2 regions of the Sporacetigenium sp. TC11 genome follow, and region 1 is predicted to be linked to the other one. Evidence: riboswitches for the same ligand, from Rfam matches in the RefSeq annotation. Region 1 holds a riboswitch; the other holds the start of a gene.
What was found. A riboswitch is a leader RNA that binds a small molecule or an ion and turns the genes downstream of it on or off. The one in region 1 is predicted to bind cyclic di-GMP.
Positions count from the first base shown of each region.

Region 2: another riboswitch for cyclic di-GMP. It lies ahead of ACUSRV_RS13175 (flagellar basal body protein); the one in region 1 lies ahead of ACUSRV_RS03810 (OmpL47-type beta-barrel domain-containing protein).

Region 1 is NZ_JBYVNY010000002.1:183,561-186,825, reverse strand. It holds gene ACUSRV_RS03830 (PAS domain-containing protein) at 1-40, shown strand, start outside; gene ACUSRV_RS03825 (hypothetical protein) at 79-336, opposite strand; gene ACUSRV_RS03820 (LysE family translocator) at 374-982, opposite strand; gene ACUSRV_RS03815 (Lrp/AsnC family transcriptional regulator) at 994-1,434, opposite strand; cyclic di-GMP riboswitch class I at 1,756-1,850, shown strand; gene ACUSRV_RS03810 (OmpL47-type beta-barrel domain-containing protein) at 1,940-3,265, shown strand, end outside.
Region 2 is NZ_JBYVNY010000009.1:128,094-131,358, forward strand. It holds gene fliF (flagellar basal-body MS-ring/collar protein FliF) at 1-193, opposite strand, end outside; gene fliE (flagellar hook-basal body complex protein FliE) at 217-510, opposite strand; gene flgC (flagellar basal body rod protein FlgC) at 520-924, opposite strand; gene ACUSRV_RS13175 (flagellar basal body protein) at 929-1,246, opposite strand; cyclic di-GMP riboswitch class I at 1,340-1,425, opposite strand; cyclic di-GMP riboswitch class I at 1,608-1,692, opposite strand; gene ACUSRV_RS13180 (hypothetical protein) at 1,904-2,620, opposite strand; gene ACUSRV_RS13185 (flagellin N-terminal helical domain-containing protein) at 2,701-3,265, opposite strand, start outside.

The sequences.
Region 1 (3,265 bases):
ATCTTTTGAATTTTACTCAAATATTAAGGATATATATTAATAAAAAGGTTGTATCAATTTTTGATACAACCTTTTTTACTAGTAATTTTTTTTAGGTCTTAAGTCCGATTGACTTAAATGTTTTTTTATAATATATGAAGTTCCATCCTTTTTATACTCAGCTTCATAAGAATATCCGTATTTTTCAATTTCATAATAATCTAATATCTTTACAGAGTCTCCTGCTCTTAAAGATATAGTTTTTGTATTAGTATCACTACCATCAATGTGAGCTTTAAGCCTTCTACTCTTTGCTATATAAGCAGTATCATTTATATCAAATTCTCTTTTTATCATAAACTCTCCTTAAGTATGTGTATTAATATAGTCTATTTTATCCATTATAAACGTTATTAATTCCAAAAGCAACTAATACCAATCCTACAATTATATTTAATATATTAATAAATGATGAATCTAAAAAATTATTAATATAGCTTCCTAAAATTGAAATAAGCGTTAAAAATAATACAGTTGACAACACTGCTCCAAGTCCAAATAAATACATATTCTTTTTATCCATATTTTCTTGGGAGATTTTTGTAGAAAAGACCCCTGCCCAAAACAGTATTGTCAATGGATTTGATATAGTTAATAAAATTGTTTTTAAAAATATATTTTCTGGACTTTGATTCAATACAAAATTCAAGTTTGGGAGAATTGAAATCCCAAAAGACCCTACAATATTACTTAATCCAAAAACAATAAGTACAATAGCCCCAAAATATTTTATTAATCTTTGTGCACTTTCATATTTATTTAGTACAGATCCTATACCAAATATTGCGGCAAGTATATACAAGCAATCAATAATTGTTACCCCTAGCACTCCAGTCTCTGCTGCAAAAAATCCAGATGAAGCCGCAGTCTGAAAAATAAATAAACATATAGGTCCTACTGCAAATTGTAATAATATGCCAAATCTAAATCCTTTCAAAACCATACAGTGGCCTCCTATCTATTAGCAGTTTCTTTTAATGTTGATAAAACAATCAATGTATTAGATTTTCTAACACCTTTAATAGACTTCATTTTGCTACTTAAAAAATCCTCTAACTCTCCTGTATCATTCATAAGAACCTTTAGCATATAGTCATATTCGCCTGCCATATGATGGCATTCAATTACTTCAGAAAATTGAACAATTGTTTCTCTAAAGTTTTGTATATTTGCTGTTTCATCAATATTTACAAATATAATTGCCAGAAGTTTATATCCCATTTTTTCACGATTAACTTTAATAGTATATTGTTCAATAATATTTGATTCTTCTAATTTTCTAATTCTTTCCGAAACAGCAGGTATAGATAAATTCACTTTCTTGCTAATCTCTGAAACAGTGGCTCTTCCGTTTTCTTTCATGAACTCAAGGATATTTGCATCAATTATATCCATGTCTAAATCATCCTCTCTTAATCAATTTAATTTATTATATAAATAATCTTAAAATTAGTAAACCAAATTAAAATATATCAATAATTTTTTAAGAATAATATGTTTTTACTTAAAATTTTATATATTTATGTCATTATACTTAAAGTTTTAAAGATTATTTTAATTCCTTAACTTTTTTATTATAGAAAAAATAAATTGATTTAAAAGCTATGTAGGAATATGATTAGAAATAATATATTTTGATTTATATTGTTTCTTTATACCAAATATAGTAAAATTATGTACAAGATATATGAGTCTATATCTTAATAAATATATTATAAGTGAAAAAGGCAAATCATAGGAAACTATGAGACGCAAAGCCAAGGGCCTGAACCACGACTTGAATTTTACGTGGATGGTAGCCGGTTGCCACAGGGAATATAGTTTTCTTATCTATAAGCCTTATTTAAGGTTTATCTTTTTCCCAATTCCCCTTTTTCGCAAAGAAAGGTAGGGTCATGCCATGAAGAAAAATTTTCTTCGGAGTTTTCTAATTTTAGTAGTAATATTGGCGTTTCAACTAGTATTTCCTTTGGTAAATGCATACGCATTAACTACCAATAATGACATACTGCCTCCAAGTAACCTATCAGCCCCACTCATTACACCGAGTAATGTAAAGCTTTCATGGAATTCTGTATATGGAGCTAATGGTTATAATGTGTATGGAATTATTGACAATCAGCTTAAACTCCTTGGTACAACAACATCAACATCTTATACCTTTAATAGTCTACCAGAAGGTTCGTATAGGTATGTTGTGTCAACTTTAAGTGCTGATGGCGAATCAGGTCCATGTGCTCCTGTTTCAGTTAATATTGTCTATCCAAGCATGGTAGCACCAACAACCTTAACAAATAGGATACAAAATGGTAACGATATCGTACTAAGTTGGTCAACATCTCAGTATGCCGAAACCTATAACCTCTATCGAATTAATTCAGATGGGCAAAAAACATTTGTTACCTCGTCAAAATCATACACTTACTCAATTACTAATACAGATGCTGGAAACTATACCTATGCGGTTTCTGCGGTGAATTCCCTTTATGGCGAATCTCCAATGTCAACTTCTACACAGGTTCAAGTGGTTTTGCCAACTATGACTGCTCCAAGTAACCTCACATACTCATTATCCAATGGAAATGACATCACCTTAAAGTGGAATACTGTTCCATATGCAACAGCCTACAAAGTATATCAGATTATTAATGGTCAAAAAGTTTTAAAAAGTACATTGTCTGGAACGTCTGTTACGTACACCAATAAACAAGCTGGTGATTATATCTATGAGGTTCATTCCTACAGCGATCGTTTTGGTGAATCAGATAATGGAAGTCAAACCTTATTTACTCTAGTTATGCCAACAATGCAATCACCAGGTAATTTAACAAATAGCATTACAAATGGAAATGACATCACATTAAAGTGGAATACTGTTCCTTACGCAACAGCTTACAAAGTATATCAGATTATTGATGGTCAAAAAGTATTAAAAAGCACATTGGCAGGAACATCTGTTACGTACACTAATAAACAAGCTGGTGATTATGTTTATGAGGTTCATTCCTACAGCGATCGTTTTGGTGAATCAGATAATGGAAGTCAAACCTCCTTCACTCTAATACTGCCAACAATGCAGTCGCCAGATAATTTATCATACAATATTACAAATGGAAATGATATAACTCTAAAATGGAACGCTACTCCTTACGCAACATCTTATAAATTATATCAGATTATTAATGGTCAAAAAGTTTTGAAGAGTACATTAACTGGGACTTCTACA
Region 2 (3,265 bases), on a different contig from region 1:
TAGGGTCTAGGTTTGAAAATAAAACATCATACTTACTTTTCTGAACATACGTCGCTGTAAATATAGTGGCAAGTATAACAGCTATTGCTCCTACTCCAATTGCTATTTTTTTAGCATTGCTTAATGACTTGAGTTTTTCAACACTATTAAGCAAGAAAATTTTGACTTTTTCAATTATATTTTGTTGTTCCATTTATTTACTCCTTGCTTAAAAGACTATATTTGCACCTTGTTTATTTCTTGATATGCTTCAACAAACTTGTTTCTTACTTCAAGAAGTAATTGCATAGACATTTGTGCTTCTTGTGCTGATAGCATAACATCATGCATTGCTACGTTTTCTCCTTTTATAAAGCTTTGAACCATATTATCTGAATTTACTTGGGCCCCATTTACATTATTTATAGCTTGTTTAAATATATCCGAAAAATTTGAGTTTGATTGTTCTGTTACCTTATTGTCATTATTTATTAGCTTACTACTAATTTGAGCTACTTCAGTTATCTTCATTCCCTACCCCTACCTTCCGATTTCTAAAGCCTTAGATATCATATTTTTTTGAGCATTTAATGTATCTACATTAGATTCATAAGCTCTTGATGCAGCCATTAAATCTGACATTTCTACTAATATATCTACATTTGGATATTCTACATATCCTTTTTCATTTGCATCTGGATGTGATGGGTCATACACTTGCTTTAATGGTGATTTATCATCTTCTATAGCCGCAGCCTTTACCCCTAACATCCCTACTTTTTCATCAAAGTTTTCTTCAAATACTGCAACTTTACGTCTATATGCCTCTCCATTAGCTCCCCTTGTAGTACTCATATTGGCTATATTTGAAGATATTGTATCTATTCTAAGCCTTTCTGATGATAACCCACTTGTACTTATTCTCATCCCACTAAAAACACTCATTTAATTACCTCCCAGATATAACACTCTTTGTTATTGATATCTTACTGTTCGCTAAAGTTACTAATGCATTATATTGAAGACTTGTAGCTGCTTGATTTACCTTTTCTGTTTCCAAATCAACATTATTTCCATCTACTCTCATACTTGTTGAATTATCTACCTTTTCTTCTATTTTAGGTGTTGCACTATTTAATGTTTCTTCGAAACTTACATACCTTCTTTTGTAACCAGGTGTATTTATGTTTGCTATATTATGAGCTATAGCTTTGCTCCTTAAATCTGTAGCGCCTAGTCCTATTTTAATTAAATCGTATGTATTCATGACTACCTCCTTATATAAAAAAAACTACTCCGAAGGAATAGTTAAATACGAACGCACTTAAATAAAGATACATAAGTGATGTAAATTCTGCTCGGATGCAACTGGCTGACATAGTTATAATAACCGTAGTCCCTATAGCTTTGTGTCCCTAGATTTCTCTAGGTTTACCTATTTAATTTTTTAATTGTACAATTTTTTTACATTTTTTTACAAATAAGCACATTTTCTGACAATCTTATTTCTAATATATTAAATTATATACTATTTTTACCTTTTTTACTATGTATTAAGGTAAATTGTGACAAAATTTTCCATTTTATATGTACTAAAAAAGCTACTCAGAACGAGTAGCTTTAAACTCATTCGCAACTGGCTGACATAGTTTTACAACCTTAGTCCCTATAGTTTTGCGTCACTAGATTTCTCTAGGTTTGCCTATGTAATTTTTGTGTAAATATATTATAAATCCATTATACGTAATTTTTACAAATTTTAATAGGGTTTTTTAAAATTTTACATAAATTTCTTTTTTTCTGCAATAAAGTAAATTTAACAACTATAATAATTCTAACTAAATTGTATTTTAAATTTGATTTTTATATAAAAAAAGCATGCGCATGAATTTAAATTAGTTCATACTCATGCTCTTATTTTAAACTACTTAAGAATATCAATAACAATATCACTAATGATATTATTTTGAGAATTCATATATTTATATGGGTTTGTCAAAACAATTTCTTTTGTATATTTGATAATATCTAAATAATCTTTTGTATAGCTTTCTTTGTTTTTAATTTTAGATTTAACTCCTTCTATCATTTGCTCTAGTACAATTAAGTTGGATTTAGATTCAGATAATTTAGTTTTTATACTGGTTATTTCCCTCAAAGTATTATTTATAATATCGATAGTTTTATAATCAGCAGTATCTTTATCTAAGTATATATAATCTGTTTTATTTTCTTTATGTTCTCTATCATCGTCACCTTGAAAATCTTTTTTTATATCATCTATTTGCTTAACAAAGTCTTTAATTGCATTTTTATACTTAGAATTTTCTTTGCTTTCATTATTTATTGCTTGCATATAAACTTTTTTAGCTTGTTCAAGAGAATTTTCTATTTGACTTATCTTTAGTTCTTCAGATTGAATTAAAGATATTTTTTCTTGAATATTTCTCTGTTGATAATCCATACTATTGACTTGTATTCTAATATCGTTATACACACCGAGATTTATATTACTATTTTTATCTTTTTTTATATCCTTTTCATTATCTGTTTTTTTGTCCCCTGTCTCTAGCTTATTATCTTTATAATGTGATAGATTTGTTTCATATATTTTCAGATCGGATTTATTGTTTATTATCATATCAATAACTCCTCAATTATATTATATTTATGATAAAAATAAAGAGTAAAGCCAACGCTTTACTCTCTATATCTAATTAATTATCTTAATAACTGCATTACACCTTCTGGTTGTTGCTTAGCTTGCCCTATCATAGCTTGTGCTGCTTGATTTAATAAGTTTAATTTAGATAAGTTGACCATTTCTTTAGCTACATCTACATCTCTTATTCTTGATTCTGCTGCAGTTAAGTTTTCAGATGAAGTTGTTAAGTTAGAAGAAGTTGCTTCTAATCTATTTTGAGTAGCTCCTAAGCTTGCTCTGTTAGTACTTATGCTTTCTAAAATAACATCTACTGCATCTTGTGATGCTTGTGCAGTTGTAGTATCAGTTACTAATAAGTTTTGAACTCCTGCTGCTGCAGTCTCTAAATCAAACAAAGCTACAGTTCTTGTTTCAGCATTAGCTCCTGCTTGTATAGTTATTGAAGCATTAGTTCCATCTAAAAGAGCTTTTTCATTGAACTTAGTTTCTACTCCTATTTGTAATATTTCTTCACCTAACGCCTTTAATTCTGTTGCTATTTTAGTTTGGTCTGCTCCTGTTAATGTTCCATTTGCACCTTGTACTGTTAACTCTCTCATTCTTTGAGCTATGTTTCCAGCT